2 regions of the Leuconostoc suionicum genome follow, and region 1 is predicted to be linked to the other one. Evidence: riboswitches for the same ligand, from Rfam matches in the RefSeq annotation. Region 1 holds a riboswitch; the other holds the start of a gene.
The links. Region 1 has a riboswitch for lysine ahead of A6B45_RS09000 (amino acid permease). Riboswitches for the same ligand answer to the same signal wherever they lie in the genome.

Region 1 (8,662 bases):
CAGCAACTGTTAACGCAGCTAAAATGATGGGAATTAATGATAACTACGGTGCTATTGAGGTTGGTCAATATGCAGACTTTATTGTGATTCGGGAAAACCCGATTAATAATATGAAAGTTTTGCAGCAAGAACAGAAGCAAATTTTTCAACATGGTCATGCTGTAATAAGATAAAACACAAATAAAAAAAGACGTTATTACAACGTCTTTTTTAGTTCAGTTAATTTTTTTAGTTTGAAGAACTATCCTCAGAATCAGTTGATTCGTCATTTTCTGGTCGGAGAGAATCAGCTATTGTTTGTAGAGAACTTGGTATATCACCGCCGTAGGCTGAACCAGTAGAAGCATGCTTCAAGCCAAGGGCTTTACGAGCTAAATTAGTAACACGTTGTTTTTCTTTTTGAGTAACAACTTCATATGAAACATTATTACCTTCGGAATCAGGATAACTCGTACTAACACCTTGAATATGCTCTGTAACAATTTTCTTTGCGGCGTTAATATATTTGCTAGCAATTGTAGTTAAGTCACCAAATGATAAATCAGTTTGAACATTTGAACTCATTGTATTCATAAACTTGGTATTTAATAAACTAGAAACATTAGCCGATTTTTTAATTAACGCTTCTAACACCAATCGTTGACGTTTTTGGCGCCCATAATCACCATCTGGATCATCGTAACGCATGCGCGAGAATGCAAGGGCTGCATCACCAGTCATGACGTGCTTGGTTGCCGACCAAGTGACCCCATTATCATCAGAATGTTCATAGCCTGTACTTCCCTTGTGGAAACGGTATAGGTTTGCACCATACGCATGGGCTGTGTCCTGACTATAAGTGAAGTCAATGGGGGACTTAACAGAAATCCCCCCAACTTGAGTGACCATTTTTTCCAAGCCGGACATATTAACTAAGGCATAAAAATCAATAGGAATGTTTAAGTAAGATTCTACAGTTTTAATAGCAGTTGCCGTTGAACCATAGGCGTAAGCTGCATTTATTTTTTGAGGGAAAGTACTTTCGTACCCCGGAATAGAAACCATCGCATCACGAGGAATAGAAATCATTGTTGTTTTTTTTGTCTTAGGATTAACAAGAAGCAACATCATTGAATCGGTACGTCCCTTGTAGGTACGTCCTAATTCACCGGTATCCGTTCCAAATAACAAAATAGACAAAGGCTTTCCACTTTGCACAACGCTTGAGACGTTTCGGGATTTTGTGACGCCACTGCTCTTGTATGTTTTATCAATTGCTGATTTAGTATTATGGATAGCCATCCAAGCAAATGTGCCTGACACGATAAGTAAGAGACCGACAACAAGCAAGATAATATTTCGTAGTTTGTGACTACTTTTTGAATAGCGAGCAATTCTGGACTTAACTGCAGTTTTTTTGTTTTTTTTCATAACCGTCTCTCGATTGTTTTAGCCAATTAATTATGGCATTTTTTAAGATAATAAAGACAATTATCGAATTTTATCGATACATTGTCATTTTTAGATAGCAAAGGTAGAAAACTTGAAACTAACTATTAATCAAAAAACACTGACCTTCATGTTCATCACATTTTGAGATTATTAGTCTAGCAATAATTCGTTTACCATGTATTAATACTTAAGAGCACAACTAAAAATATCGGCAAAAAACCAACTGGTAGTAATGATATCGGACCAAGTTAAAGTCAAGATTAAATTTTAACCATATCAGTTTTTTTTAATAATTATATCTCATATAATGCTACAATTATTAAGAACTATAAGCAAATGAGTTTGTAGAAATTTAATATTTGGGAGAATGTGAGCAAGCGGTGTTAATTGAGCATATTGTTGTCCTTATAGAATTATGTTTGTGTCAGTATAATTTGAATATGCGTATCCGTATCATCACAATTATAAACAATGTTAATTCCACCGGATAAACTAAGAAAAATTTTAATCATTACTTTTGGCATTATTTTTGTTTTTTTAGGTATTCAAGTTAGATTTCATATGATATTTATGCAAGTTCTGGACGCGACTACAGATTTTGCAGTAAACAATATTTTATCGTTGAAAATACCCTTATACTTAGGGTTAGGTAATCTTTTTTCCCATTATTGGGTCGTCATTCCATTGATAGCGGTCATGGTAGCATTTCTTTATTTAATAAATTATAAGATTGCTGCTTGGTGGTTTGCCATTACACAACTTGTTGCGATGTTGCTGACATGGGTTATTACAATTATTTTACGCATTCATTGGCAGGATGGTCCTAAAATAGGTGAAACGATACCCAACTTATTGTTGGTATGGTGGTTGCAATTGCTCTTGCTGCTGGTCATTATTATGCCACATTTGGTCAAGTCGAGAAAAATTCAAGTGATGATCAATATTGTCATTGGTTTATTTTGGTTATCAATTATGTTAGCCCGTATTCAATCTCACCATATGGCATTGACTAGTGGCTTGGGAGCAATTACCTTTGGCTATTTTTGGTGGCAGTTTAGTGCACAACAATATTACAAACGTGCTCGTCACTGGCAAAGGGTACTCAAAATTGACGGTCGTGTATAAGTGTGTTATTATTTTGATTGTGTCAAAGAGGTTGCAACCGACATGAGTCGCATGATGAAGTCCGCCAGGATGTTGAAATCATGTAAAAGGGAAGGTTGCCGAAAGGATTATCTGGCAAGATAATTCTTGGGCTAGTGATTAATAGTTGCTAGACTGTCGCAAAATTGCGGTGCGCTTTGAAAAGTGATTAATAATGACTTTTTAAACCTCTTCCGTTTGTTGTGAAGAGGTTTTTTATTTTGAGAAGGAGATATTATGTCTGAACATAATAGACACATACAGCGTAGATTGAAAACACGACATGTGTCAATGATTGCATTAGGTGGTTCAATAGGAACGGGATTATTTGTGGCGTCAGGAGCAACTGTTGCTCAAGCTGGACCACTAGGAGCTATTGTTGCTTATTTAGCTATTGGTGTAATGGTTTATTTTTTAATGACCTCACTGGGGGAAATGGCTACATATTCACCAACATCAGGCTCATTTTCTGATTATGCTGGAAAATATGTTGATCCCGCATTGGGATTTGCAATGGGTTGGAACTATTGGTTTAATTGGGCTATCACGCTTGCTGTTGATATTGTTGCTGTTGGTTTAGTAGCTGAGTTCTGGTTTCCACATACGCCTGGATGGATATTTTCCGCAGTTGCGTTATTACTTATCTTTTTGATTAATATCCTTTCGGTTGGTACTTTTGGTGAAGCAGAGTTTTGGTTATCAATGATTAAGGTGATAACTATCATTGCTTTCCTAGTTGTTGGTCTAGCTACTATTTTCGGTGTAATTCATTCTGACATCAATGTCATGAAAAACTTGTCGGTCGGTAATCACGGGTTTGTTGGTGGACCACAAGCAGTACTCTCGGTTTTTGTTGTTGCCGGATTTTCTTTTCAAGGAACTGAGTTAATTGGTATTACTGCTGGAGAAGCTAAGGATCCTGATAAGTCAGTTCCTAAGGCGATAAATCAAGTATTTTGGCGTATCTTATTGTTTTATATTCTGGCAATTTTTGTCATTTCCGCTTTGGTTTACTATAAAGATCCGCGCTTATTGAGTTCTTCCACACAAAACATTGCTGTCTCACCATTTACTATTGTATTTAAAAATGCAGGGATTGCTTTTGCGGCTAGTTTAATGAACGCAGTTATCTTAACATCAATTGTTTCGTCAGCAAATTCAGGTTCATATGCTTCTACACGTATGTTGTACGCTATGGCGCGTAAAGGGGATGCGCCTAAAATTTTTGCCAAGCTTTCAACTAGAGGGGTACCAGTTGCAGCCTTAGTATTAACTACCGCGATTGGGCTATTAGCATTTATTGCTAACACCAAAGGAGGATCAGTTGCTTATACTTGGCTGGTCAATGCCTCTGGGTTAACTGGATTCATTGCTTGGGTCGGCATTGCTATCTCTCATTATCGCTTCCGAAGAGCTTATGTGGCGCAAGGGAAGAGTCTGTCTGATTTGAAATACAAGGCTAAGTGGTTCCCATTCGGCCCACTATTTGCCCTAGTAATTTCTATTGGTGTTATTATTGGTCAGGATCCGGACAGTTTTGCCCATCTAAATGTGGAAAAAATATTTGTGACCTACTTATCAGTTCCTTTGTTTGTAATCTTATATTTTTGGTACAAGGTTTCTCATAAAACGAAGCTAATTGCTCTAAAAGATGTTGATTTAGAACAATATAAATAAAGACATATAAAAAGACACTGCATCATTGTAGTGTCTTTTTATATGAGCAATAATTTAACCGCGAACTACTAGGACATCAACTTTAGCAGATCGCGTTACGAATTCAGTAACAGAACCAATAACTAAACGTTCCACAGCATTTAATCCAGTTGCACCGATAACAATCAAATCAGCATTGACTTCGTTAGGTACATCTTTAGCGATTAACGACTTGGGCGAACCGTATTCGATTAGATAATCGACATTTTTAACGCCAGCTTCAATTGCCTGTGCCTTATATTTTTCTAAGCTTTTACGCGTTTCATCTGAAACTGCTTCAACCATTGTATCGTCAAAACTAGCTACATTTTGAAATGCACGGGTATCGATAACGTTTAAAATTGACAAGATGCCTTCATCACCAGCATCCAAGGCCAGTTCAATCGCGCGCGTTAATGCAGCTTCAGATTCTTTTGATCCATCCAGTGGTACTAAAATCCTATGATAATTTGCTGTCATAATAACATCCCTTCTTGCAATGTGCAATGCGTTCTTCTTCTACACCTCTAGTATAGCGCTTTCATAATAAAATTAATAGTATGTTCTTTAACCTAATTAAACACAGGTTTTAATTTATACAAAAAAACGCCCACAAATGTGGACGCACGGGCTTAGCCCGGAACACTCAATTGATACCGTTAATCGCTACGCAGATTTTCCTCGAAATTATCGAGGTGGATGGTTCATCAAGATTGTCAGATTACCGAATGAAAGGGCATATCTTCTAAGTCTTGAATTCCCAACCGAAAATAAAAGTTGTAAGGAAAAAGCTGATGATGTAGCAATGCGTATATCTGAGGAATTCATATAGTATTATAACGCGAAAACTCGTTAACTGAAAGACTTGACTTTTTAGTTTAGCCCATTTTCTTGTCGCGATTTTAGTGTTTGATAGACATCAAATAATTGTTGTTCAACTTTCGAATTACCTTTAGGATGAAAGTACTGAATGTTTGTCATTTTATCTGGTAAATATTGCTGAGCTACCCAATCATTATCATAGTCGTGTGGATATGTGTAATCTACACCGTGATTCAACTCCGAAGATCCCTTATAATGTGCGTCTTTTAAGTGATTTGGTATATCGTAAGACTTGCCATGACGAACATCACTAATAGCCGAGTCAATCGCTTTATAGGCCGAATTAGATTTAGGTGAGAGAGAGAGCTCAATAATAGCATTGGCAAGTGGAATTCTGGCCTCTGGAAATCCTAGTGTTTGTGCGGCTTGAATAGCGGTGACGGCTCGCTGAGCTGCCGGTGGATTTGCCAACCCGATATCTTCGTATGCAATAACGGTAAGTCGGCGTGCTAAAATCGGTAAATCACCGGATTCGATAATGCGGGCAGCGTAGTGTAACGCCGCATCGGTGTCGGAACCGCGAATTGATTTTTGCAGGGCTGAAATCACATCATAATGCGCATCTCCATCTTTATCTGCTGATAATGCTTTGCGTTGCACAGTCTCTTCAATGATTGGCAAACTGATATGAACGACACCCTTTTTATCTGCTTTTGTTGATAAAACTGCTAATTCTAAACCATTTAAAGCACTACGTAAATCACCATTTGTTGCTCGTGATAATTGCAACATAGCGTTATCATCGAGCACGATATTGTATTGTCCAAGGCCTTTTTCTTTATCAGTAATGGCTCGTTTAACGGCGTTTGTAATATCTGTTTCACTTAGACTATTAACTTCAAATATTTGCGTTCTGGAACGAATAGCCGGTGTGACATTAATATAAGGATTTTCTGTCGTCGCACCAATTAATATAATTGCTCCGGACTCCAAATGCGGTAGTAAAAAGTCTTGTTTGATTTTGTTTAAGCGATGAATTTCGTCTAGTAATAAGACGACAGTCCCTGACATTTTTGCTTCTTCGACAACGATTTGTAAATCTTTTTGGCTATCGGTAGCAGCGTTTAGCATGCGAAACGCATATTTTGATGAACCGGCGATGGCACTAGCTATTGATGTTTTACCAGTACCAGGCGGTCCGTACAAAATCATCGAACTCAGCCGATGAGCAGCGACCATGCGCCAGATGATTTTGCCTTCACCAACTAAATGTTGTTGGCCAACAATCTCTTCAATTTTTGTGGGGCGCATACGGTACGCTAGCGGTTCTTGTGTCATAAACAATTATCCTAAGTAAATATTATCTACATTGACAGCAGTACTAGCGGCTAATACCACTGCAATTGGATCTTCTTGATGTGCGGATTTTGTAGAGTCGGAAAGCAAGGTGAAACTATGTTTGCTCTGCGTTGCTAAACCGACATACGTTGAAAAATAGTCACCGGCAAGTTGCTGATCAATTAGAACCTTGCCAATGCTATGTGATTTAAGTGATGCGGCAAATTGTGATTGGATGTTTGAATTGCCTAATTGAGATACCTTAATTGCGACAATGACACGTTCTCGGAACGTGCCAAGATAACGGTTTTGCTCATCAGGGTTAATTTTTGGGCTGCCAGTACCAAGCTGTTCTTGTTGTAAGCGTTCATTGACGTCCATAATTTTCTCCATTAATGTTTGATACTTCTATTATACGTTATCTTAGTTGTTAATTTGTACCTAAACTCTCAGTCAATGGGGCGCAATGATAAACCTAGATGTTGTTTTGGTTATCTGGTATTAAACGTAGTGCCCAAAGAGTTAATATAATCGCTCCTAATCCCAGAAAAATAATTGTGGTAGCTATACCAAACGAACCAAGAAATGGTGCGCCAATCAGCATTGATGCTGCAATGACTTTTCCTAATTGAAAAATTGAACCATTAAAAGCAAGGTAGGCGCCACGTTTATTTTCTGGCATTAAATCGGCTAATTTTGATTGACGTGTTGGGACATACATCAATTCACCAAAAGATAATATGAAGCTTGACAAAATTAATAAGGGTAGCGTGTTGACGTATGCTTGCAGAGCGTAGCCTAATGTAAATAACATGGTGCCCATTACAAATATTTTTTTCGTATTGCGATTAGTTATCCAACGAGATATTGGTGCAGTAAACAAAACGATAATAGCTGTATTAATACTTGTCAATAGACTTAACATTTTTACACCATCAAATGATATACCCAACCATTTCGTATGGATAAAACTTTGTGCCAAATGGATGGCAATAAAGTTAGTACGTTGAAATTCAACACTAAGTAATAAGATGCCACCTAATGTGAAGATAACAAAACGAGCATCGCATAATACGATCTGATAACTATGAAATACAGACTGAAACCCAACGTGACTTTTTTTATTAATCGTTTGTTCATGGGTTTCAGTAATTAAATATTTGGTTAAAAGTAATGAATTAATATTTATGATAACTAGAATAGTAGTAAGTAATAAGAAATGTCGTTCAAATAACCAGCCACCAATGAGCATTCCAACCATCAATGCCAGGTTATTAGCCCAATAATTGATGGCATACATGAAAGCACGTGTTTTTTCAGTTGAGACGTCGATGAGCATTGCTTCACTAGCTGGGCTAATCAAGCCACTAGCAATATTTCCAACGTTATTAGAGCAACTCCAGCATTTAATTTTTCTTTTCAAGCAAACTGAAAATGAAAAAGATCGATATCTTATTTATTTGAAAATTGATAATTGGCTAATAGAACAAAACATCTTGTTCTACACGGCCCATGCTGTTCGAGAAATATATGTCCACCAGTTTTTAGTAAATGAAGGGGATCGATATGATTATAAAAATGCTTGGAAAATGCCAGAAATAAATAATTAAACGAATAAAAAAGTTCGCACAAAAAGGCAACCTAACTTTAGGTTGCCTTTTTGCTCGTTACTAATAAAAATAAAAAACGTCACCATGTTTTGGTGACGTTTCAACCAACTAAGAATTAAAATATTAACCCAAGTGGTTGTAATATTCGACGATCAATGCTTCGTTGATGTCAGCATCTAATTCTTCACGTTCTGGCAAACGAACGAGTGAACCTTCAAGCTTTTCAGTGTCTAATGATACGAATTGTGGGCGTGCCACAACTGATTCGATAGCAGCTTGAATAGGCAAGATGTTCTTTGACTTTTCGCGAACTGATACAACTTGTCCAGGTTGAACGTTGTATGAAGGAATATCAACGCGCTTACCATCTACTAAGATGTGACCATGATTAACAAGTTGACGTGCTTGTTGGCGTGTTGTTGCCAAACCGAGACGATAAACAACTGAATCTAAACGTTGTTCCAATGAGATCATGAAGTTAGTACCATGAGTACCCTTACGAATCTTACCAGCCTTGTTAAACAAAGCTTTGAATTGACGTTCAGTCAAACCATAAGTGAAACGCAACTTTTGCTTTTCGCGCAATTGCATTCCGTATTCAGAAATTTTAGCACGACGGCCGG
Region 2 (8,662 bases), 860 kb from region 1:
TCTCGTGAAATCACACGTGATGAAGCGTTAGAAATGTTTGCTGATGATCCATATAAAGTTGAGTTAGTCAACGATTTGCCAGCCGATGAAAAGATCACAATTGCTGTTCAAGGAGATCATATTGAGCTTGATAAGGGTGGTCTGGTACCATCAACGGGTTGGATTAAGCATTTTAAGCTTACTTCAGTGGCTGGCGCTTACTGGCGCGGAAATTCAAGCAACCCAATGATGCAACGAGTATATGGAACAGCCTTTTGGAAAGCAGCTGACGTTGAAGCAGAAATTGCTCGTCGTGAAGAAGCTAAGGAACGTGATCATCGTGTCATTGGACGTGATCTTGATTTATTCTTTACTAGCCAGGAGGTTGGTTCAGGATTACCAGTTTGGTTGCCAAATGGTGCAACAATTCGTCGCCAAGTTGAAAGATATATTACAGATAAAGAGCTGTCAAATGGCTACCAGCACGTTTATACACCAGTATTGTCTAATTTGAACTTATATAAGACATCTGGTCACTGGGATCATTATCGTGAAGATATGTTCCCACCAATGGATATGGGAGATGGCGAATTCTTGGAATTGCGTCCAATGAATTGTCCATCACATATCATGGTATTTAATCATAAGCCACGTTCATACCGTGAATTACCAATGCGTATTGCTGAATTGGGAATGATGCATCGTTATGAAAAGTCTGGTGCTTTGACAGGGTTATCACGTGTTCGTGAGATGACGTTGAATGATGGTCATACGTTCGTTGAACCAGAAAAGTTAGAAGAAGAGTTTAAGTCTATCTTGACAATGATGATGGGCGTTTATCGTGACTTCAACATTAAGGATTATCGTTTCCGTTTGTCTTATCGTGATCCCAAAAATACAGAAAAGTATTTTGATGATGATGAAATGTGGGAAAAGTCACAAAAGCAATTGAAAACAGCAATGGATGATCTTGGTCTTGATTATTTCGAGGCTGAAGGTGAAGCTGCCTTTTATGGTCCAAAGTTAGACGTTCAAACAAAGACAGCCTTAGGTAATGAAGAAACATTATCTACGATTCAATTAGACTTTTTGTTGCCAGAACGATTTGACTTGAAATATATTGGTCGTGATGGTCTGGATAATCATCGTCCAGTGATGTTGCATCGTGGTATTGTTGGTACGATGGAACGTTTCACAGCCTACTTAATTGAGATGTACAAGGGTGCATTCCCAACATGGTTGTCTCCTTTACAAGTCCAGATTATTCCTGTTAATTTGGGTGCTCACGGAGATTATGCAAAGACTGTCCAACAAAAATTGCAGGATGCTGGTTTGCGTGCTAATGTTGAAACTAAAGATGCTAAAATGGGATATCTCATACGTGAAGCGCAGACGAATAAGATACCATATACTTTGGTTCTTGGTGATTCAGAAGTGGATACTGATACAGTTACAGTTCGTAAATATGGTGAAGCAAAAACAGTTACAATGTCATTTAATGAGTTCCAAAACTTGATTTTGTCTGATGTTGCCAATTATTCACGTGAATCCGAACCAGCAAAATAAAAATAGCTTGTTAAAAGAAATCATACTATACCATTTGTAGGTATATTTGTACAAAGCAAAGCACCCGGAGACTATCGAAGGGTGCTTTGCAGTAGGAAAGGAAAATTTTTAATATTATGTCCGATTCAAAAGGCGACAGTAATCTCCCAAAACGAGGTTTACAAAATCGACACGTTCAGTTAATAGCCATTGGGGGTACGATTGGTACTGGTCTATTTATGGGAGCTGGTAACTCAATCCATTATGCCGGACCATCCATTCTATTGGTTTATTTAGTTATTGGAATGTTTATGTTTGTTGTAATGCGTGCTATAGGTGAACTACTTTATGCTGATCCGAGTCAACATACATTTATCACATTCATTACTAAGTTTCTGGGCAATCGTGCAGGGTTCTTTGCCCGATGGTCGTACTGGTTAACAGTCGTATTTATGGGAATGGCTGAACTAACCGCTGTCGCAAAGTATATCCAATTTTGGCTGCCAAGCCTCCCAAGTTGGTTAATCCAGATAGTGATGTTAATTTTATTGACATGCGTAAATCTGATTGCCGTAGCTCTTTATGGTGAAACTGAGTTTTGGTTTGCTATGATTAAAATCGTTGCAATTTTAGCTTTGATTGTTACCGGAATTATTATGGCTGTAACAGGATTTAAAACACCGGTAGGAACAGTTGCATTTAGTAATGTTTGGAATCATTTTGAATTTTTCCCTAATGGTGTTGGTAATTTTATTAATGCCTTTCAAATGGTTATGTTTGCCTTTGTCGGTATGGAATTTATCGGAATGACAACAGCAGAAACAGAAAATCCACGTTCAGTATTGCCTAAAGCAATTAATCAAATACCTTGGCGAATTTTATTCTTTTATCTTGGTGCATTGTTTATTATTATGACAATTTATCCATGGCAAAAAATCCCTGCAAATCAAAGCCCATTTGTTATGGTATTTGAACTAGCAGGTGTTAAGTGGGCCGCTGCATTAATTAATTTTGTTGTATTGACGAGTGCTGCATCAGCCTTGAATTCAGTTTTGTTTAGTGCAAGTCGTAATTTTTACGCACTATCATTTCAGTCAAAGGCTAAATTTTTACAACCATTTAGAAAAATATCTAAAACTCAATTACCAATCAATGCTGTATTGTTAACATCAGTGATGGTTGCTTTCTCTGCATTGATTTCAGTTATACCTTCAATTACAAACGCATTCAGTTTTGTAACAAGTGCTTCAACTGATTTATTTTTAATGATTTATGTGTTGATTTTGATGGCATATATGAAATATCGTAAATCAGATAGTTACATGCCTGATGGGTTTCTTGTCATAGCTCCTAAAACATTAGTGCCATTGGCAATTCTGTTTTTCAGTTTTGTATTTGTTACGCTCTTCTTTAATCCAGAATCTCGTCTACCAGCAATTGGTGCTACTATTTGGATGGTCGTGTTTGGCTATATTTCAATGAGACAACCAAAACAGGCGTTAAATAAGTAAGTTACTGTAATTTTTCTGGTTAGAAGGCAGTTAGAATCGCAATAGATATGAAAAGTTATATTTTAATATGACAGGCTTACATGTGTGGTAAAATATTACTATTCGTACTTTAGGGGAATTTTATGTCATTTCTAATTGATTTTATTTTGCACATTGATGTCCATATTGGTAATCTTGTGCAGGCGTTCGGTTTATGGACGTATTTGATTTTATTTGCGGTAATTTTCATTGAAACCGGTAGTGTGATTATGCCGTTTCTACCTGGAGATTCACTGTTGTTTGCTGCAGGAGCTGTTGCTGCTACGCCTGCTGGGCTAAATGCCGGACTTAATCATTGGGTATTTATGATTGTATTCTTCTTAGCAGCTGTTATTGGTGACTCAGTCAATTTTTGGATTGGTCGTACAGGTGGTTATAAAATTTTGCATCACCGTTTCTTTGGCCGTTTCATTAAAGAACAACATATCAAAGAAGCTGAGGCTTTCTTTGAAAAGCGTGGTGCTGCGGCAATAATCATTGGGCGATATATGCCAATTGTCCGCACATTTGTACCGTTTGTGGCTGGCATCAGCCAATTTTCATACAAGCATTTCTTACGTAATAGTTTGATTGCTGCGTTCTCTTGGAGCTTAATTGCAACCGGTGCTGGTTATATGTTCGGAAATATTCCATTTGTTAAAGCACATTTTTCTGTAATTATTTTGGGTATTGCGTTGGTAACATTAATGCCAACGATCATTGGTGTCGTTCGTTCAGCGATGATTGCAAAAAAACAGAAAAAAATGATGTCGAAATAACCGCCATTCATGGCGGTTTTTCTGTATAATTATAACTATGAATAACTTAAAAAAACTACAAGAATTAACTAAAATTTCAACATTAGAGATTGCTGAAGCACTAGATGTTGAAGTTGAAACTGTTGAAGCATGGCAAAACGAAGAAAAAGTACCTAGTGTGAGTGATTTTGAGGCATTAAGTGGTATCTTCTCTTCTCAATTGGATGCTCAAGGAATCGACTCTCAATCCAGTAAGCATCCAATCCACATTCGTTTATCTGTGGATTATCTATTGAATCTAGGAATAACACTTTCAGATTGGATTACTTTAAAGTGGGCCTTTGAAGGGCAGTGGAACAATGATCAGTTAGCCGTCGGATTTTTTTCTAATAATCAATTGGTGCGTGTTGTTAAAAGTGAAAACGAATTTTCGGATGCTTTTGCAGGCTATCTTATTTTACAAACTGAAGGTGAGTTTGAACCATATATTGATGAATTTGATAATGATAAGGAATACGATTGGCGGTTATTACGTTTGAGCGATGAAAAATTTGTGGATGTAACTAACGATTTAATTGCGTCCGATTTGCCGGTCATCAGCTAATGATAGAGAAGTACACAAAGTAGTGACGTTTGTATAATATTATGATACACTACAATTAAATGGTAATACTTGCGAGACAATTGAATAAATTTGTCGATAATAAGGGTATTATTTTGTCAAAAACACAGTTTTCGTAATGAAAATTGTGTTTTTTTGTTCCGATAATAAATTTTGGAGGCTAATATGGACTTAGGTAACGATTTTGTTACTCGTTTGGGACTTGAAAAACCACACGACTTAGAAAAGGTACGTGGTGGCGACATTAACGAGGCGTTTTCAATCTATTCGAACAAACAGCGCTATTTTTTAAAGATTCAACAAAATGCTCAAGCAAGTTTCTTTGATCATGAGGTTGCTGGTTTAAAGGCTTTGGGGGAGGTGGTGACGGTGCCTGCCATTTTAGCACAGGGACAGTTACAAGGACACGCCTACTTAATATTGTCGTGGATTAATCAAGGAAATGGGTCACAACAAGAATTAGCAAAGTCTCTGGTTAAAATTCACCAAGTTACAGCACCAAAGTTTGGATTTGATAGTGATAATTTAGTAGATTTTGTGCCTAAAAATAATACTTGGCAATCTTCTTGGGCTGAATTTTTTGTGAAACAACGCTTGGATCCGCTAATGGCACAAGCGAAAAAAAATAATTTTTGGCTGACCCAACGTGGTGATCACTATAATAATTTACGAGAAACGATATTAAATGATAATCACGCGCAAACAGTTCAACCATCATTATTGCATGGTGATTTTTGGGCAGGAAACTTTATGTTTAACGATCAAGGTAAACCTGTATTTATTGATCCTAACGTGTTCTATGGTGATCGAGAATATGATTTGGCGATTTCAAGAGTGTTTGCCGGCTTTAGCCCGTCATTTTATGATCAATATATGCAAGAATGGCCATTGGACGTTGGCTGGCAAAAACGTGAAAGATGGTATGAGTTCTATTACATACTGATGCACTTTACACGCTTTGGCGATATTTATGCACCGCGAATGAACAAATTATTAACGTCTTTTTAAAAACACATGATTGCTAGCAAAGAATTAGACGGAAACACCTTGACATTCATTAGTGATTCAGTCATAATAGTGACAGAATAAAAATTATTTCACATAGAGGTCGCGATTGACAATACACTTACCGGAGTTGCTGTAGCAATTGATGGTAAGCTTAGGGGATATCGCCGAAATCAAGGTTGTCTACAAATAACCTTGATTGGGCTAATAGTTAAGAGCTATTAGACTGTCGCAGAGATGCGGTGAGCTATGGAAACTGTCAAAAATGCTAACAATGCCCTTTGATAAGTCCGTTTTGCGAACCTATCAAAGGGTTTTTTTGTGTAATTTAAGGGGAAATGATGACGTATCCAACAAATGAAAAGCAACATCTGACGGTTGATGGTGTTGATACAATCGAACTGGCAAAGACATATGGCACGCCGTTAGCAGTTTATGATGTAACACTTATTCGTAAGACAATGAGGGCGTTCAAGCGCATCTTTGAACAAGAAAACGTCCCATATGTAGTAAGTTATGCTGGCAAAGCTTTTGCTACTAAAGCAATATATCAAGTGGCAGCTCAAGAAAATATTCACGCTGATGTCGTGTCTGGTGGGGAATTATACACAGCAATTAAAGCTGATTTTCCAACTCAGCATCTTAGTTTTAATGGTAATAATAAGAGTTATGATGAACTCGTGATGGCCGTTGAAAATGGTGTGGGAACAATTATTGTTGATAATTTTCTTGAGTTACAACTACTGTCAGAAATTACGGCGGAAAAAAATGTTATTCAAGATATTTTACTACGTATTTCACCAGGAATTTCAGCTCATACTCATGAATTTATTAGTACTGGTCAACAAGATAGTAAATTCGGCTTTGATTTACAAACGGGCCAAGCGAAACAGGCCTATGATATTGCAATAAAAGATAACCATCTTCATTTGCGTGGCTTACATGCGCATATTGGATCTCAAATATTTGATGTGACTGGATTTGAGAAAAATGCAGCACTATTAGCAGACACTGCTTACTCATGGGGATGGCAACCAGAAGTCATTAATACTGGCGGTGGATTTGGTATTCGTTATACCGATGAGGATCAACCTTTGCCAGAAAGCGATTTTGCTGATGCTATTATCCGTGTTTTGAAAGAAAAGGCTACACAGTACAATTGGGCAATGCCAGAAATATGGATTGAACCTGGTCGTTCGATTGTCGGGCCAGCCGGACAAACCCTATATACAGTTGGATCGCGTAAGGATATTCCAGGGATTAGAAATTACTTGGCTGTAGATGGTGGTATGGGAGATAACATTCGTCCAGCACTTTATCAGGCAAATTACGAAGCGGTTTTAGCCAATCAACCAAATGCTAAAAGTGAAGAGATTGTGCGAATTGCTGGTAAATATTGTGAGTCTGGTGATGTATTGGTTTGGCAGGAAGAATTGCCGGCGACAAAGCCGGGTGATATTTTATCTGTACTTGCAACAGGCGCGTACGGTTACGCAATGGCTTCAAATTATAACCGAAATCCACGACCGGCCGTTGTCTTCGTGGAAAATGGTCAACATCAAGTCGTTGTTGAACGTGAAACTTTTGAACATATGATCAGTTTAGATCAGGATTATACTCTAGGAGATAAATAACATGGCTGAAAACGAAGCACAAAAATTAATTAACTTCATTGCAAATGCAAAAAAAATTACCCCAGTAAAGGTTACATATAAAGGTACATTGGCAACTAACGTTCCAGATACTGTGCAACAATTTGGAAATGAGTCATTTGGACAATTAATTGGCGACTGGTCTGAAATTGAATCGTTAATTAAGAACCTACCATCAGAGGATGTGTTTATTGAAAATGATTCACGTAATTCAGCCGTTCCTTTACTTGATAAAAAAGAAGTTAATGCTCGAATTGAACCAGGCGCCATTATTCGCGATCAAGTTGAAATTGGTGACAATGCTGTGATTATGTTGGGCGCAGTGATTAATATCGGTGCAGAGATTGGTGCTAACACAATGATTGATATGGGTGCCGTACTTGGTGGTCGTGCCATCGTTGGTGAAAATTCTCATATTGGTGCTGGCGCGGTATTAGCTGGTGTGATTGAGCCAGCATCTGCTCAACCTGTTCGCATTGGTAATAACGTTCTAGTTGGCGCCAATGCCGTTGTTATTGAAGGCGTACAGGTCGGTGATGGCGCAGTAGTTGCGGCTGGAGCAATCGTCACAAAGGATGTACCAGCGAATACAGTAGTTGCGGGTGTTCCTGCAAAAGTCATTAAGGAGATTGATTCGAAGACGCAACAAAAGACTGCGTTAATTGACGCATTGAGAGGCTTATGATGCCAGTTAGTGAAGAAGATTTAAAAACCTATCGGCGTGATTTACATAAAATTCCAGAACTTGCTTTAGCGGAATTTAAAACTCATCGTTATTTGCTAGAAAAAATTCAATCTTGGCAAACTAATTTTATGACAATACGTCAAGTAGAAAAATTACCTACTGCATTGCTCGTGAAATTTTCTGGGACTGACCCAATTCGGACGATAGGATATCGTGCTGATATTGATGCGCTGCCAGTGACAGAAGATACTGGCTTGCCATTTGAATCAACACATAAAGGTGTTATGCATGCATGTGGTCATGATGTTCACATGTCCTTAGCTTTGGGATTGGTTCAGTATTTTAGCGAGCATCAACCTAAAGACAATTTAATTATCTTTTTCCAACCAGCTGAAGAGTCAAAAAGTGGTGGCAAATTAGCTGTTGATTTGGGAATCTTTGAAGGTGACTGGCATCCTGATGAATTTTACGGTATTCATGATCAGCCTAATTTACCTGCTGGAACATTGAGTACATTAGCGGGCACCTTATTTGCCGGAACAGCCGAGCTCGAAATTGACATCTATGGGCAAGGTGGTCATGCGGCTTATCCCCACTTAGGTAAGGATCCAATTGTCATTTCGGCTGAATTAATTATGTTGTTACAAACTGTTGTATCGCGTGACGTTGATCCAATAGAAGGTGGTGTAGTGAGTCTTGGAATGATTAGCGGCGGCTTTACAAATAATGTTATTCCAGACACGGTACATCTTGCCGGAACAGTTCGTAGCATGACTAAAGATGGATTGGATAAAATGACAACACGAATTCGACAAATAGTTGAAGGTGTGGCGTTGGCAAATGATGTCAAGATTAATGTTCGCCTTGAAACAGGAAGTTATTTGCCT

Region 2: it holds a riboswitch for lysine, as region 1 does, so the genes downstream of both, lysA (diaminopimelate decarboxylase) here and A6B45_RS09000 (amino acid permease) in region 1, are expected to answer to the same signal.

Annotation. Positions count from the first base shown of each region.
Region 1 covers NZ_CP015247.1:1,787,496-1,796,157, reverse strand. Annotated here, with positions in the region: gene A6B45_RS09015 (metal-dependent hydrolase family protein) at 1-173, shown strand, start outside; gene A6B45_RS09010 (LCP family protein) at 229-1,410, opposite strand; gene A6B45_RS09005 (hypothetical protein) at 2,128-2,556, shown strand; lysine riboswitch at 2,574-2,741, shown strand; gene A6B45_RS09000 (amino acid permease) at 2,812-4,251, shown strand; gene A6B45_RS08995 (universal stress protein) at 4,306-4,749, opposite strand; gene A6B45_RS08985 (replication-associated recombination protein A) at 5,143-6,429, opposite strand; gene A6B45_RS08980 (YueI family protein) at 6,436-6,810, opposite strand; gene A6B45_RS08975 (MFS transporter) at 6,905-7,768, opposite strand; gene A6B45_RS08970 (hypothetical protein) at 7,761-8,039, shown strand; gene rpsD (30S ribosomal protein S4) at 8,163-8,662, opposite strand, start outside.
Region 2 covers NZ_CP015247.1:621,997-630,658, forward strand. Annotated here, with positions in the region: gene thrS (threonine--tRNA ligase) at 1-1,545, shown strand, start outside; gene A6B45_RS03260 (amino acid permease) at 1,662-3,035, shown strand; gene A6B45_RS03265 (VTT domain-containing protein) at 3,158-3,832, shown strand; gene A6B45_RS03270 (transcriptional regulator) at 3,870-4,415, shown strand; gene A6B45_RS03275 (fructosamine kinase family protein) at 4,599-5,441, shown strand; lysine riboswitch at 5,528-5,696, shown strand; gene lysA (diaminopimelate decarboxylase) at 5,780-7,072, shown strand; gene dapD (2,3,4,5-tetrahydropyridine-2,6-dicarboxylate N-acetyltransferase) at 7,074-7,775, shown strand; gene A6B45_RS03290 (N-acetyldiaminopimelate deacetylase) at 7,775-8,662, shown strand, end outside.